DNA from 2 places in the Paenalkalicoccus suaedae genome. Region 1 is predicted to be linked to the other one. Evidence: a T-box and tRNA genes for the amino acid it is inferred to sense, from the RefSeq annotation. Region 1 holds a T-box; the other holds one or more tRNA genes.
What was found. The T-box of region 1 lies ahead of FLK61_RS13170 (valine--tRNA ligase). A T-box ahead of a tRNA ligase gene usually reads a tRNA of that ligase, here a tRNA-Val.
Positions count from the first base shown of each region.

Region 2: it encodes a tRNA-Val, which carries the amino acid that the T-box ahead of FLK61_RS13170 (valine--tRNA ligase) is inferred to sense. The anticodon was not compared.

Region 1 is NZ_CP041372.2:2,442,105-2,449,823, forward strand. Features, by position in the region: gene FLK61_RS13170 (valine--tRNA ligase) at 31-2,676, opposite strand; T-box leader at 2,722-2,964, opposite strand; gene FLK61_RS20375 (hypothetical protein) at 3,046-3,225, shown strand; gene FLK61_RS13175 (hypothetical protein) at 3,167-4,141, opposite strand; gene FLK61_RS13180 (LysM peptidoglycan-binding domain-containing protein) at 4,138-5,133, opposite strand; gene FLK61_RS13185 (NUDIX hydrolase) at 5,200-5,667, opposite strand; gene FLK61_RS13190 (hypothetical protein) at 5,770-6,153, shown strand; gene FLK61_RS13195 (DUF4179 domain-containing protein) at 6,154-7,719, shown strand, end outside.
Region 2 is NZ_CP041372.2:2,196,924-2,204,642, reverse strand. Features, by position in the region: gene FLK61_RS11685 (sensor domain-containing diguanylate cyclase) at 1-1,125, shown strand, start outside; gene FLK61_RS11680 (hypothetical protein) at 1,581-1,724, opposite strand; tRNA gene FLK61_RS11675 (tRNA-Val) at 1,840-1,914, opposite strand; gene FLK61_RS11670 (hypothetical protein) at 2,055-2,231, opposite strand; gene FLK61_RS11665 (phosphatidylglycerophosphatase A family protein) at 2,346-2,906, opposite strand; gene FLK61_RS11660 (YjcG family protein) at 3,089-3,607, shown strand; gene FLK61_RS11655 (GNAT family N-acetyltransferase) at 3,604-4,035, shown strand; gene nfsA (oxygen-insensitive NADPH nitroreductase) at 4,148-4,894, opposite strand; gene FLK61_RS11645 (YppG family protein) at 4,933-5,199, opposite strand; gene FLK61_RS11640 (Hsp20/alpha crystallin family protein) at 5,201-5,581, opposite strand; gene FLK61_RS11635 (ATP-binding cassette domain-containing protein) at 5,862-6,509, opposite strand; gene FLK61_RS11630 (mechanosensitive ion channel family protein) at 6,698-7,719, shown strand, end outside.

The sequences.
Region 1 (7,719 bases):
ATAAGCCGGTGCGCCTCTCTATACTTCTATTTAATTCTTCAACTCTTCTAAACGCGCCGCAACCTTCTCGCGTTGCTCGCTGTAGCTCTTTGCCTTAGCGCGTTCTTCGTCTACAACGTGTTGAGGTGCTTTCGCCACAAAGCCTTCGTTAGAAAGCTTTTTCTCCACTCGGAGGACTTCGCCATCTAATCGCTTAATCTCGCCCTCTAGACGCTTCATCTCTGCATCTAAATCAAGAAGACCCGCTAGTGGCAGGTAAAGCTCTACGCTTTCTAGAACGGAGCTCATGGACTTCTCTGGAGCTGGTAGGTTGACACCTAGTACTAGCTCAGATGGGTTACAGAATCGCTCTAAATAGCTCTTCGCGCGCTCAAGCTGAGATAATACGTCGTCTGAAGCTGCGCTTACGTGTAGCGTAATTTCGCGGCTCATCGGTACGTTTAACTCGGATCTTGTATTACGTACAGAACGAATGATATCTTGAACAACTTTCATATCCTTCACAGATTGCTTATTGATCTGATCGTCTTGCTTTGTTGGCCATGCAGCAACTGTAATGGAATCGCCTTCGTGCGGAAGGTGCTGCCATACTTCCTCTGTGATAAACGGCATGAATGGGTGCAAGAGTCGCATCGTTTGATCAAGCACATAGGCTAGAATCGAGCGCGTTGTGTGCTTTGCCTCATCGTCCTCTCCGTTTAATGGAAGCTTCGCCATTTCAATGTACCAGTCACAGAAATCATCCCAGATAAATGCATATAGTGCTCGTCCAACTTCGCCGAACTCGTAGGCATCAATAAACTTCGTTACGTGCTCAATCGTTTCATTTAAACGTGTTAAAATCCACTCATCTGCGATTGACTTCTTTCCTGTAATGTCGATCTCTTCGTACTTTAGCCCGTCCATATTCATGAGGGCAAAGCGAGACGCGTTCCAAATCTTGTTACCAAAATTCCAGTTTGCCTCTACCTTTTCCCAATAAAAACGTAGGTCATTACCAGGCGTGCTACCCGTGCTCAGGAAGAAACGCAGGGCATCCGCTCCGTACTTGTCGATAACGTCCATCGGATCAACACCGTTACCTAGAGACTTACTCATTTTACGACCCTGCTCATCGCGTACTAGTCCGTGAATGAGAACGTCTTTGAATGGACGCTTGTCTGTAAAGTGCTGACCTTGGAAGATCATACGCGCAACCCAGAAGTAAATGATATCGTAGCCCGTTACAAGAACGTCCGTTGAGTAGAAGCGCTTAAAGTCAGACGCTTCTTCGTTCGGCCAACCAAGTGTGGAGAATGGCCATAACGCGGAGCTAAACCACGTATCTAACACGTCTTCATCCTGCTCCCAGTTCTCGATGTCAGTAGGCTCTGTGCGTCCTACATAGATTTCACCAGTCTCTTTATGGTGCCACGCAGGAATTCGGTGTCCCCACCATAGCTGACGAGAAATACACCAGTCGCGAATATTTTCGATCCAGTGGCTATACGTTTTCTCAAAGCGCTCAGGGACGAAATTAACTTTATCCTCTTGCTTTTGTAGCTCGATTGCTTGCTCGGCTAGTGGGCCCATTTTAACGAACCACTGTGTAGACAGGTAAGGCTCGACAACTGCACCACTTCGCTCGGAGTGACCAACGCTATGATCATGCTCTTCGATTTTAAAGAGAACGCCTTGTTCTTGTAGGTCCTTGACAATCTGCTTGCGGCAATCAAAACGATCTAAGCCTTCGTAAGGACCAGCGAGGTCGTTCATCGTACCAGACTCGTCCATAACGAGAATTCGCTCTAAGTCATGGCGATTCCCAATCTCAAAGTCATTTGGATCGTGGGCTGGCGTAATTTTAACGGCACCTGATCCGAATTCGCGGTCCACATAGTCGTCAGCGACAATCGGAATCTCACGACCTACGATTGGAAGAGTTACTGTCTTACCAATTAAGTGCTGGTAACGCTCGTCCTTAGGATGTACCGCAACCGCTGTATCACCTAGCATCGTCTCTGGGCGTGTCGTTGCGACTTCAATCGATCCTGAACCATCTGTAAGTGGATAGTTCATATGATAAAAGGCACCTTTTACATCTTTATAAATTACTTCAATGTCAGAAAGGGCCGTTTTCGTCTGCGGATCCCAGTTGATGATGTATTCGCCACGATAAATTAAGCCTTCCTCGTATAGACGAACGAATACTTCACGTACCGCATCAGAGAGTCCTTCATCCAACGTGAATCGCTCTCTTGAATAGTCTAGAGATAGGCCAAGCTTGGACCACTGCTGACGAATAAAGTCCGCATACTCTTCCTTCCACTCCCAAGATTTCTCTAAGAATTTTTCGCGACCAAGCTCATAGCGAGATGTGCCCTGCTCCTTTAATCTGCCTTCCACCTTCGCCTGCGTTGCAATACCAGCGTGGTCCATTCCAGGTAACCAAAGCGCATCGTAGCCTTGCATGCGCTTGACACGAATAAGGATATCTTGAAGCGTCGTATCCCAGGCGTGGCCTAAGTGTAGCTTGCCCGTTACGTTGGGAGGCGGGATCACAATTGTATAAGGCTCCTTATCTCCTTTACCTGATGCTTCAAAAAACTTCCCATTTACCCAATACGGATACCATTTTGCTTCTGTTGCCTGTGGATCGTACTTTGGAGGCATTGTTACTTGATTGTTTTCACTCATTGGTTTCACTCCTCTATAAAATTGCATACAAAAAGCCCTCAATCGTCAAAGGACGAAGAGGGCTATAGATCCTCGCGGTACCACCTTTGTTTATTGCACAAAAAAACGTGCAATACACTTAAGGAGCCTTAACGCGGCTTACACGGATTAACCTACTCATATTTCAGCTAACCGAACTCCAGAGCGACATTCCCACTTTCTTCCTTAGATAGCCTCGCAGCGGCAGGTAAGCCAGCTATCCTCTCTAAAAGGATTCCATATGGTACTCTTCTCTTTCTTTGTTCACTAATTTTCTTTCTTATCTTACACTGACTTTCACAAAGAATCAATAGCCTGCATAAGGTAAAAGTAAAAAGGAGGTGTGTCTTCATGCACAAGCGCCATCGCCCACCGTTTTTCCCCAAAATCATTGCCTGCTTTTATCAACTCTTATTTCCACTAATTTTATTTCAGGTAATGCGAGTCATCCTTTTCCCTACTGTATTTGATATTATCCTTCTCTTTCTGCTTCTGTTTTGTTACGCATCTCGGATTGTTCCGCTGAAATGAGCTCTGCTAGCATCATAAGTCTCTTTTGAGCGGCTAATGCTCGCTCCCATTTCACTGCAGCAATTGTTTCCGCTTCCTTCACATAATTTGTCATGATACGTATTAACGGAATCGGATAAAGAAGCTCGGCAATAAATAAGCGCCACTCTGCTGGCATAAATTCATTGATTCGTGAATAGGCACCAACAATAGGAGCTAAGGAATGCTCCGAATACGGATCGTGAAGCGCAATTTCCCGACACAAAACAGCTAAATCTAATGGTGCTGCTCCAAAATAGGAGGAGGATAAGGCAATCCAATACCCACTTCCATCGCCTGACAGAATAAAGTGCTCATACGTAGGTGCCCCGTGCACGATGCACGTTGATATCGTATCTTCTTGATCTAATACAGCGTTCAATTCCTCTATAGCATGGTGCATCAACTGCTCAATGAAAGGAGCTTGCATGAGCACATTTAGCTGAAATGGCGAATAGTAAATGACTTCTTCAAGCTCCCTCACTACTTCACCAAACCACTCACGATTTTCCTCCCACTTCGCATAGCGCGCCGTAAGCCACTCCTTCGAACCGAATTCGAGTACTTTTGACCGGTGATGGAGGTCTGCTAAGCTTACGAGCATCGCCTCTTCTTTTTCATACGCATAGCGACTAGGGGTCGGGTCAATCCAACGAGTTACCTGAAGACATTCATCATCTGTCTCAACAAACGGCTCTCCAAATTTCGTTGGGATCTGCCTTAGCATATTAGGATAATAGAATCTCTCCAATCGCCTGATAAGAAAACTCGATTCTGATCGAATCACTTTACATGCGTATGCTTCTTCCCCCTCTGATACCTTAACCACATTGCCGAATTCTTCCCACTTAGTCGGATATACCTCGTAGTATTCCTCTAATGCTTCTCTTACGTTCATCTCGGTATAGAGATTAGTTGTCCTGGCTCTACTTTCTCATCCGTAAGACGATTGGTTCTCATAAGCTGCGTCGTCGTAAGCTCGTAGTGAGAGGCAATTGAATGTAATGTGTCACCCTCTTGGACGATACATATCCTCATTGAAGCAGATGCTTCCTCCTCATTCCGCATCATGCTCGTCAAATACACGGACGCCCCTTTCTTTTCTTGCGCAGGCTCTGGCTCCAACGCATCCACAGCTTCCTCTCTGACCGGTTCGACCTCTACTACCTCCTGAGGTACATGCAGCTGCTGAAACTCACGTGCACGTGCTTCATGGAGGTTCGTCTCCTGCGTATTCCTTACTGGCTCGACTTCTTCCTCTTCAATTGGCTCTTCCTCGACATATTCATAGGTAGGCTCTGGAGCTGACTCCACTTCTTCAAATGATGCAAATTCTTCTTGCTCACGTTCTTCGTCTTGATAACGTTCTTCCTCTTGCTCCTCGTAATCCTCCACCTCTGAAGGTTCGTCTTCGTCTTCGTCTAATTCAAGATAAGGTTCTCTTTCCTCTTCCTCCATCGTTTCTTCCTGATCTTCCTGAACAACTACAGCAGGCAGTGTATCTTCAAATTGAAAGCTCGGTAAATCCGTCACTTCAATGATGGCATGTGTTACTTCAGGCTCTTCGGCACCGGCTATAACAAGATCTGCTTCAATCGTTAGCCTACCGTCTTCTTGCAAATCATAGTCAAAGCCCTCAACATAAAGCGTCACTTCTTCGTTCGCCCGTTCTTTTGGGATCGATACGTCGATTGGGAACTCATGCTTAATATAATCATGCTCCGAGTTCGTCTGCCTGACCTCACCCTCTATCAATAACTTTCCGTGAATCTGATAGTCCTCATCTCTTTCTGTAGTCGAAACATAGGGTTCAAGCGTAATGGACACAAGCGAGCGATGCTCCTTTTTTAACCACACAGTATCTGTCACCGTAAATGATAATCCCTTCAATCGAACTCTCCCCTTTCTAAACGCGTCTTGTACATACATACTCAGGAGAAAAGAGAGTAGAACGATTTATCCTTCGTCGAGTACCACTCCGTGCTCACGGTCTTTAAAAAGGGTTAAAAAATGCGCATGGGAGCGACGTAAATTGGTTGGGAGGGCGTTCATAGAAAAGTACTGGAGATCTAGTGTCTCCTCACTTTCTGGTTGCAACTCCCCTTCTACGTCCTCGGATATGTATAAGGCTGTAACCGCATAGTACGGATCTCCATTTGGAGCCTCCACGTAATAGTTTTCTCCAGAAAAGAGACCGAAAAGCGTGACGGACCTTAGCTCAAGCCCAGTCTCCTCTCTTACTTCTCGCCCTACGGTTTGCTGAAAGCTCTCGCCTAGCTCCATCAGTCCACCTGGTAATCCCCAATCGCCATCGTCACGATGCTGTAACAATACGCGATCGTCCTGATAGATGATGATCGCCGCTCCCGGTAACAAAAGCTCTTGTTTCCCTACTTGTTGTCTAAGTTTTTTATAGTATTCCATGGATAGTCCCCCTTTTTACTTAGAGTATCATATACTAGACAAGGGAGTGACAATTTTGGAACCTACCACCTAGTCATTCGTACATAAGACAAGGGGGAATACATGATGCAACGTGTTAAGCAATGGTTTGAAGCGAACGAAACGCGCTATACGCGCATCGCATGGGCATATGGCGTAGAAGGAGAAAAGCTCGTTCATGTACTTGAAAAACTAATAGAAAGAACAGAATCTGCAACGACTATGCAAGATGAGCAAGTTTTTACGAATTTTATCGAAATCTGCGAATCGGTAGACAGTGAGCTCTCAACCGATCAAATTCGCGGACGACTTTATGTGGTGGACCCAAAAACAAAACTCGCGATCGTGATGCTGACATACGGTGATTATTCGTTAGACGACATTGATGCGTACTTCCGCGCTCCTTATGCCGAAAAAATTACGCGTGGTATTCAGTATATACACACATGCTTTGGAGAGGTGTCGTAAATGGATTGCCAAGCTTGTATAAGAGAGTTACTACACAATAAGCTATCTGAAGATTGCGAGAATCACCTTAAAACGTGCGGATCTTGTAAAGAAGTCGCTCGTGAAATCCAGCCATTTATACGAGCAGCGAATACAGAGGCTTCCACCATCCACCCACAACCTTTTCTTGAAGAGCTTACGACAAGAGAGCCCCGCACTGCAACGAATGCAACCTCAAAGCAAGACACCGAGGCGGCAACAGCAGATAAGCCTGTTCAAAAGAAAAAGCGCATCGCACCATTTTTAGGTATCGCGATTATCGCCCTCTTTATAGGCGTTGCGATCGCCGCAACCTCACCAGGTTTCCATCAATGGGTAGCGAGCTTTACACCTTACACATACACGCATATGGATCGACTAGTCGCATCAGGCTATGCGGATGAGATTGGGATCTCAGAAACGAATGATGGTGTGGAATTTACCTTTACCGATATTGTAGTTGACGATGCTCAAGCACACATCCATTTTGAGATAACGGACTTAGAGCGGGATCGAGTATTATTTATAAATCCTTTTAGTGGAGTAGAAATTCGCAACGGGCACTCACTTTGGACAGAGCTTGAAAGTAATACTGGTCTAGAGTATTACGATCATTCACGAGTGAAGGTTCTCGAGTCTAACCCAGGCCACACAACAGGTGTTATTGTTTTAGATTCTCCTGAGCCAGAAACAGGAACCATCGAGTTGATGATTGGCTACTTATATAGCTATGAGGAGGATCAGTTTAATGACTTAGATAACTGGTGGGATATGTATGAATTAGACATGGAGGACCCGTTTATCTCTGGTCAATGGACTGCTGATATTCCTTATCAAAAAAGATCTGCTACGCATTATGAGGTAGATAAGGCAATCCAAAATGATTTCTTTTTTGCTAACGTAACAGATGTATGGGTCGGTCCAGCGGGAACAAAGCTCCGAATGGAATTTGATCACTTCACTGATTATGGCCTATCATATACATCTTACCCACAGCATCTAGATGTAAATGGGGAGGAACACTCGTTTCTTACTGCAATGCCAGATCCATTTGAACAATCTACTAGAACGATGAACGTCTATTTTGAATCTACTTACTTTGATTCCATAGAGGACATAGCAATCAAGTACGATTATGTAAGGATCTATGAACAAATTAGTCCTGAGACAGATTATTTTGAGAGAATCGATGACACTACATTTGCTTTTGAAGACGAACGTATCCAAATTGTAGAGATATTTGAGGAAGATGGGGATACGAACGTTCATCTAGAACACGAGATGCACGACGACAGAAAATATGATTTCTTATCAATTAGACCTGAGTTAGAAAGCGACACCTATTCGATGAACATGGCGACAAACGTTGCATATACGAACCTTGAGCGAACAGAATTGATAGAGGGTAACATCTTTTATTCGATCATGGATAACTATGATCAAGTCGAACTATCTCGTAATTACTTAGTCACATTTGAAAATGACATCGATATCAGCGATATCAACCGCTTATCTATTACAGAAATGCAATATGTAGAGGATGTCGAT
Region 2 (7,719 bases), 250 kb from region 1:
ATGAGTGTCGCCAGCTTTTTTGGGGCGCTTGTCGCTATCGCTCTTTACTTTAGTTGGCGCAAACAAAAGCAACCGGAGAAAAAAAGAATTTATTTTACTCTCTTTATTTTTTCCGTTATTTGTATCATTTGGGTAGTTGTTTTCGGGTTTATCCAGCTTCGTGGCATATTGCCCCCGTATTCCTATATTTACTCAGGGATTATATGGGTCGTTGCGATGGTATATGCAATTAGTAAAATGGAATTTTTAGAAACGTATGGCACGAGATTTAAAACGCTTTATGAAATGAATCCATTAGCAATTTTAGTAGTCGATGAAAGAGGGAAAATAAGCAGTGCGAACCCGGCAGCTACAAATCTTTTGCAGCTCGAAAATAACCGTGTTCTTCATGAATATATAGCGGAGAAAAGAAGAATGGAGTGGGATGAGGTATTTGCAACTATGTACACGACGTTAACAAACTTAAAGAACTATGAAACAAAGCTTGTTAACCGACAAGGGGAAGAAAGATATGTCCTAGTAGATAGTGACTTCGTACGTATCGATCTCCTACCGCACGCGCTTATAATTATTCAGGATGTAGACGAACGATATGAAGCAGAAAAGACAATACGGTTTTTAGCTTATCATGACCCGTTAACACAGCTACCGAATAGACGAGCATTTTATGAACGAATGGAGAAGCAATTACAGACAGCAGAACATGTCGCTATATTTATTATCGACTTAGATGGGTTCAAATCGGTAAACGATACATACGGTCATCATATCGGGGATGAATTTTTGAAGCATGTCGCATGGATCTTAACGAGTGTGTTTAATGGCGATAGTGAGGCTGCAAGAGTTGGGGGAGATGAATTTTATGCATGGCAAACCTTTCAAACGTTTGATGAGGTAGAGGAGAGGGGTTTAGGAGTGCTGCGAGCTATGAAGGAACACCCTTTTAACGAAGATGCAATGTTAATCGATGTAAAAGCAAGTGTTGGTATAAGCTCGACTTTAATGGGGAACAGGAAGACAGAACAGCTTATTTATGAGGCGGATGTTGCGATGTATGATATTAAAAAGAAGGACAAAAATAGCTACAAAGTATATACGCCTAAAAGACCTGTTAATAGTAAATAGGAAGAGACGCTGAGACAAAGTCGTTTGAATTTGTCTCGGCCTTTTCTTATTTAGGAACCTATACCACCATTATATCTATGAATAGCTTTTCGTTGTAAGTAGAGTTTTATATAGTTAGCTAATGGGTGATGGGTTCAACTAGTTATGAATAGAATCGAGCTAATGGATGAAAATGAGAGGTAATGTGGACTTGACTGCAAAGAAAGTTGTCGGACGCATGTGAGGCGCTGACTAATGTAAAACGAGGACCTAAGTGACGCATACGGACCTTGATTTGATGTAAAGGAAGGCGCTTAACGCATACGAAGGTCGAAGAGAGGCAGTGACCACCTAAATGGATTTCCAACGAGCAAACAAAAAAAGTACTGTAGAAGAAGCTTTCTCCATTTCACGCTGTAAGCCTCGCTAAGATATGGTGAAACATAAAAAGAGGTTAAGAGGGGACAGGGAAGTAATTACTTAAAGAGCTTTCGCATCGATTTACCAGTTGCTTTACCGGCGACTCTTCGACCGACTCGTTTACCAACGCGCCCTTTCCGAACCGCGTCGATATCGTTCCAAATACGGAGTGCTTTGTAGATCGATGATTTCAGAGACATACAGGAATTCTCCTTTCGTGACTAAAGATATATATGCCTAGTTTAACAAAAAACGGAGTGAAAAAATATAAAAACAAAAACCTCTTGCTAAGCAAGAGGTTTGAACGTTTAACTATGGTGCACCTAGTTGGGATTGAACCAACGACCCCTTGGTTGTCGACCAAGTGCTCTCCCGCTGAGCTATAGGTGCATATTATAGAAACATGTATATGAGGCAACACCGTACGACCCTGTAAAATTGGTATTCTTCAAACAGGGTTAAAGAACTGATTATGTAAGGTGACGACATTTATAATGATATCGCACCATAATAAAAAAAGCAACAATAATTTATTCATCATACGTGTAACGAACAACATAGCGATCATCCTTTAATTTTCGCACTTCTACTAAAGGACCGACCTCATATCCGTTCACCCAATTATCCTCAATCTTTGCTTTTAAGCATGTCGCTTGAAACTTCGAGTGGAAAATCTGCTTCCAGTAAATCCATTTAGGTCGAGCCATATCCCTTCACCTCAATGCATCATCATTCTTTAAAAATATAGCATCGCGTAAGACAAAAAATCAAGAAAAAGGTGGTACCACCCTTACTAAGTAAGAAGGCGGTACCACAGTGTATTAGGCCATGCGCTCTTCTTCATCTCGATGCTTAATTTCTTCAGCAGCTAGCTTCTCTTCTTTATCACGAAGCCTATGAGCGAGACGACTTGAGGCATTTGCAGCGATACTACAAACAAGGTCATCTAAAAATGTGTGTACTTTTTCACCAGGATTCGTATCTAGCTCTTTAATGATGCCGATTTTTTCTTTATCTAAAAAGCCAAAGGTTGTAACAGCGATGCTTCCATAGCCAAAAACAGAGCCTATAGCAATTGTCTCATCAACGCCAAACAATCCTTCGTCCATCTCAACGATAGATTGAAGCGGTTCAGATAATTTCTTTTGTTCTGCTAGTTTATCCAGCTCGACGCCTACTAATACAGCATGTTGTATTTCTCGCTTTTCAAGGACAGCATCAACGCTTTCTATACATTCTTCCATTGAAAGTGTTTGACTATATTGAGATTGCATTTTATAGACAATATCTGCAATTGCTTCAACGGATACGCCTCGTTCTTTAAGTAGGTTTCTTGTCGCTTCTTCTACAACGTGTGATTTGATTGGTTCTAAGTTTTTCACGTAATCGTCTCCTCTAAAAAATGAAAGTATACCTTATCTTATCATACTATTCACACTAATTACGATTATGACAACGAAATGAGGATTTAGGGAATTAGCAGGATTTTTTGTAAACGTGTTAGAATTATACTATGATTAGAATACAGTACGAATAAAATCGTACAAAAAAGGAGGAATGGTTCATGAAATACGGAATTGCCGTATTCCCATCAAAGAAGCTACAAGACATTGCTAATTCATATCGCAAACGTTATGATACGAAATATTCATTAGTCCCGCCACATTTAACCGTAAAAGAGCCTTTTGAGGCCGACGAACAAGATATCCAGACGCTCGTAGCTGAGCTTCGTACCATTTCAAAAAAACAAAAACCTTTTAAGCTTGAAGTACTAAAATATAGTAGCTTTTATCCAGCTACCAATACCTTATACATGAAAGTAGCAGAAAATGATCAACTATTATCACTTCATGAGGCACTAAATACAGGTTCTCTTTATAGAGAGCGAGCGCATCCGTTTGTTCCTCACATCACAATTGGTCAAGAAATGAATTATGATGAGCTATCAGACGTCTTTGGCAGATTAAAGCTTGAATCTGTTGACCATGAAGAGACAGTAGATCGCTTTCAGCTCCTCTATCAACTAGAGAACGGTACATGGACTGTATATGAGACGTTCTTATTAGGAGAAGGGGATTCATGATTGCAACGCACGTAGCAAGAACGGACGACGAACTGAACGATGTATATAGTGTTCGCAGAAAAGTATTTATTGAGGAACAGGGAGTCCCTGAGGCACTGGAAATCGATGATAAAGAAAAGGAATCGATTCACTTCATCTTATATGAAGATACTACTCCAACAGGAGCAGGTAGAATCAGAATAATGCAAGACATTGCCAAAGCAGAAAGAGTATGCATTTTAAAAAGCGGTCGAGGAAAAGGACTTGGGAAAGTACTAATGGAGCAAATGGAGGCAACAGCAAAAGAACGAGGCGCTTCCATCGTAAAGCTCAATGCCCAAACACATGCAGAAGCCTTTTATCAAACAATTGGTTATCAAACTGTTTCCGAGACGCCTTTTTTAGATGCGGATATTTGGCATGTCACAATGGAAAAAAAGCTACAGTAAAAAAGAGGGTGCCAACAAATGTGGCATCCTCTTTTGCTTTGTTATATTAATCAATTTTTTTGTTTAAACAATCTTTATAACGATACTCTAAAAAACGGGAAGCTTTTGGAGTTCACGATTTCATCATACCCTTACCTTGAACAAATTCCTTCATGTGCAGTCTTGAAGGAGTTGCTAACATGTTCGTCATTTGGCTCGTCCATGAATCGTTCCGTTTACCACCTGTGCGCTCCTTATAATAGTCGCTGATGGTTTCGTTATAGGCAGTCAATCTAACTTTTGCATCTTTATCGTTTGCATATGTTTCTTCCATGTAAACAGCAGGTACAGGAAGTCTAGGTTTAATGGCTGTCTCACCGGCAGGGTGTCCGACAGCAAGTCCGTAAAGAGGGATGACATGGTCTGGGAGCTGTAAGAGCTCTGAGACTGCCTCGATATTATTACGCAGCCCTCCTATGTAACATATGCCGAGACCAAGGGATTCTGCTGCAATAGATGCATTTTGAGCAGCTAAACTAGCATCTACTGTTGCGACAATAAACTTTTCTGTTGTGGAGATAGTGTCAGAGATTGAGACGTCTTCCATTTCAGCTGCCACGGTATGGCGGTGTAAATCCGCGCAAAAGATAAAGAAATGGCCATTCTCTAGTACATAGTCTTGTCCACCTGCTAAACGAGCTAATTCCTTTTTTGTATCACGGTTTTTTACTCCAATGATGGAGTATGCTTGAATAAAGCTAGATGTAGAGGCCGATTGAGCAGCCTCTACAAGTGTCAAAATTTCTTCTTCCGTTAGTGGGGTATCTGTAAACTGTCTAACGGAACGGTGATTACGTAAGATAGATAGTGTCTCGTTCACTTGTATCGCCTCCTGTCACTAGTTTACCATAGGAGGGTTTATTTTTTTATGAAGTAGCCACCGACAGATTTAATAATCGGGCTTACTTGATGAGCTGTCTTGACCACTGTGTCCACTGTCGTCATCATTTTTTGGAGGTCTAAATTCCCCTCTGGAGTTTGGAACGTTTGCATAATTCTAGCTCCTGGTCGACGTTTAGGCATGTGCTGTGGTGGCATAGGTCCTTGTGGATAACCACCTTGCTGAAAATGATTCATAGGCGGGTGCATATAAGGTGGACGAGGTCTAAATGGATCATGGAACATATTAAGTCACCTCCTCTCCGTTAATCTGCACGCGACTTTTTTTCATCGAGATAGTGATGGTCAAGATCCCGTCAGTAAGGGCGGCACTCATGTCGTCTGCATGAACGATAAAAGGAAGTCGCACCGTTCTCTCCGATTGATTAAACCTAGTACCACCAGTTACTCGAATCGTGATATACTCATTCCAACAGTCCAGTTCAATGTGCGATAATTTCACTCCCGGGAGCTCCGCTTCGATTAAATACGCGTCTTTGGCCTCGAATTGTTCTAAGACGATATGTCGGGATGTTTGCATGTGATCAAACGTGTTTTGAAAGAACCGATCCATCGAATGAAGCACATCTCCAATAGCTAATCGATCTAAGGGCTTTTTTTTCATCATGTTTCACCTCATCCTAGTTTTCTACTTTATCTTATGCATTCGTAGTCAATGGGTGATAGGCATGTCCCTTAGGTAGGTCTGCGTAACATTTGATAAATAGAAAGAAGGGTTACTGAATGAAAAAGTGGCAAAAAGGAATTATTTTATTATTTCTCATCGCCTCATCAGGAATTGCAATAACATTTGCAATTCTCTCTTTATTAGCCATAATTAATGCTTAATAAGTATGTAAAAATAACAAGCAAACGCAAGGGTAGAGCCCCTGCGTTTGCTTGTTACGTTATTCTACATGTATGAGCCCATCGCTTAGTGTGATGTATTGTTGAGCTTCACTTTCGGCGTAAGGTGCGTCAGCATATAGCACCGTTAGACGATGCTTTTTTGCATAATCCAATAAAAGTGTCATAATTGTTTGCTCTTTAATATGAGTTGCAAGTAGAATGGGTGGCTTTGAAATCAAAATGAACGTCAGATTAGCAAGGAGTTGATAGTGAGAGTCAAGCCCCTCTATACTTTCATCTAGCTCCTCTGCTGATAAACCAAGCTCCTCGGCAAGCTGTTCAATTTGGGCGTTTCGGACGTCATACTCATTTGTACCTGGATCAAAACCAAGTAGCAGATTTTGACGAATGGAACGATCAGGGACTAATAAACCGTCGTCGTTTAGGTACCCGATTGTACGTTTTCTCCAAGCGAAACGATCCTGAACAGCTGTAATATCTGTCCCATCAATGATAATATCTCCACTATTTGGTGGAGTCGTTGCAGCCATCATAGCAAAAAATAGCGATATTGCGTCCTCGCTCTCACTTTTTACATATGAAATGGTCCCTTCCTCAATAGACATATTGGCCTCGTGAAAGAATGTGTGTAGACCTTCCTCTAAACGAATACGCTTTGTTACATGATTCCATTCAATGAAAGACATAAGCTCCTCCTAAGTGTACGTTAGTTACGAATAATCATATCAAAAAACGATGTGGAAAGAGAAGCTCGCGGTATAATCATTTACTAAAGACCGGAATGGCGGTAATATAGGAGCATGTTCAAAAACAGCTAGTGTGCATGTTGCATCAAGAGTAACAGCTGATTTACGTAAATAAGGACGTGTTATGAATGGAAGAAGTAGCGCAACAGTTTTCGTGGCAGGAGCTCCTAATTGCAGTTGGGATCTTTTTTCTATTTTTAGTATTCCGCAAACTGTTTACAACGTATGTGTTTAAAATGATCGTTTCATTATCTAGGAAGATTCCAACAGACTTAATTACTAATATCCTGTTGGCGTTTGAAAGACCAATGAGATCATTTATGGTATTTATTGGACTCTTTATAGCATTTGTGTATTTCCCTTTACCTGATACGTATCAGGCGATATTTACTCAAATTTTTAGATCTATCATAATCGTGCATGTTGCATGGGGGCTTTTTAACCTTGCATCATCCTCTTCCTCCATTTTAACAAGCGTTGGAAAACGATTTGATGTAGCGGAAGACGACATATTAATGCCTTTTGTCTCCAAATTGATTCGATTTGCTATTGTAGCGATGGGACTTAGCATTGTCTTGTCTGAATGGGGATTTGAAGTAGGTGGGTTTGTTGCCGGATTAGGGCTAGGTGGACTGGCATTTGCACTGGCAGCTCAAGAGTCTCTTGGTAACTTCTTTGGAGGAGTTGTCATTATTACGGAGAAACCATTTGCAGTAGGGGACTGGATATCGACGCCATCTGTAGAGGGAATCGTGGAGGATATTAATTTCCGAAGTACATTAGTAAGGACGTTTAGTGACTCCTTAATTACTGTTCCAAACTCAACGCTTTCAAATGAACCAATTGAGAACTGGTCACAGATGGGGAAGAGACGTGTTTCTTTTAACCTTGGAGTGGAATACGGCACACCAGTTGCTCGTCTTCGTTCTCTTATGACAAAGCTTGATACGTATTTACGTAATCATGAAGACGTGGATCAAGAATTAATTATGGTGAAATTTTCTGAGTTCCAAGATAGCTCATTAGAGATCTTAGTCTATTACTTTACAAAGCCAACTGGCTGGGTGGACCACTTAAATATAAAAGAGTCGATCAATATTGCGATCATTCACATGCTTGAAGAAGAAGATGTGAAAATTGCTTTCCCTAC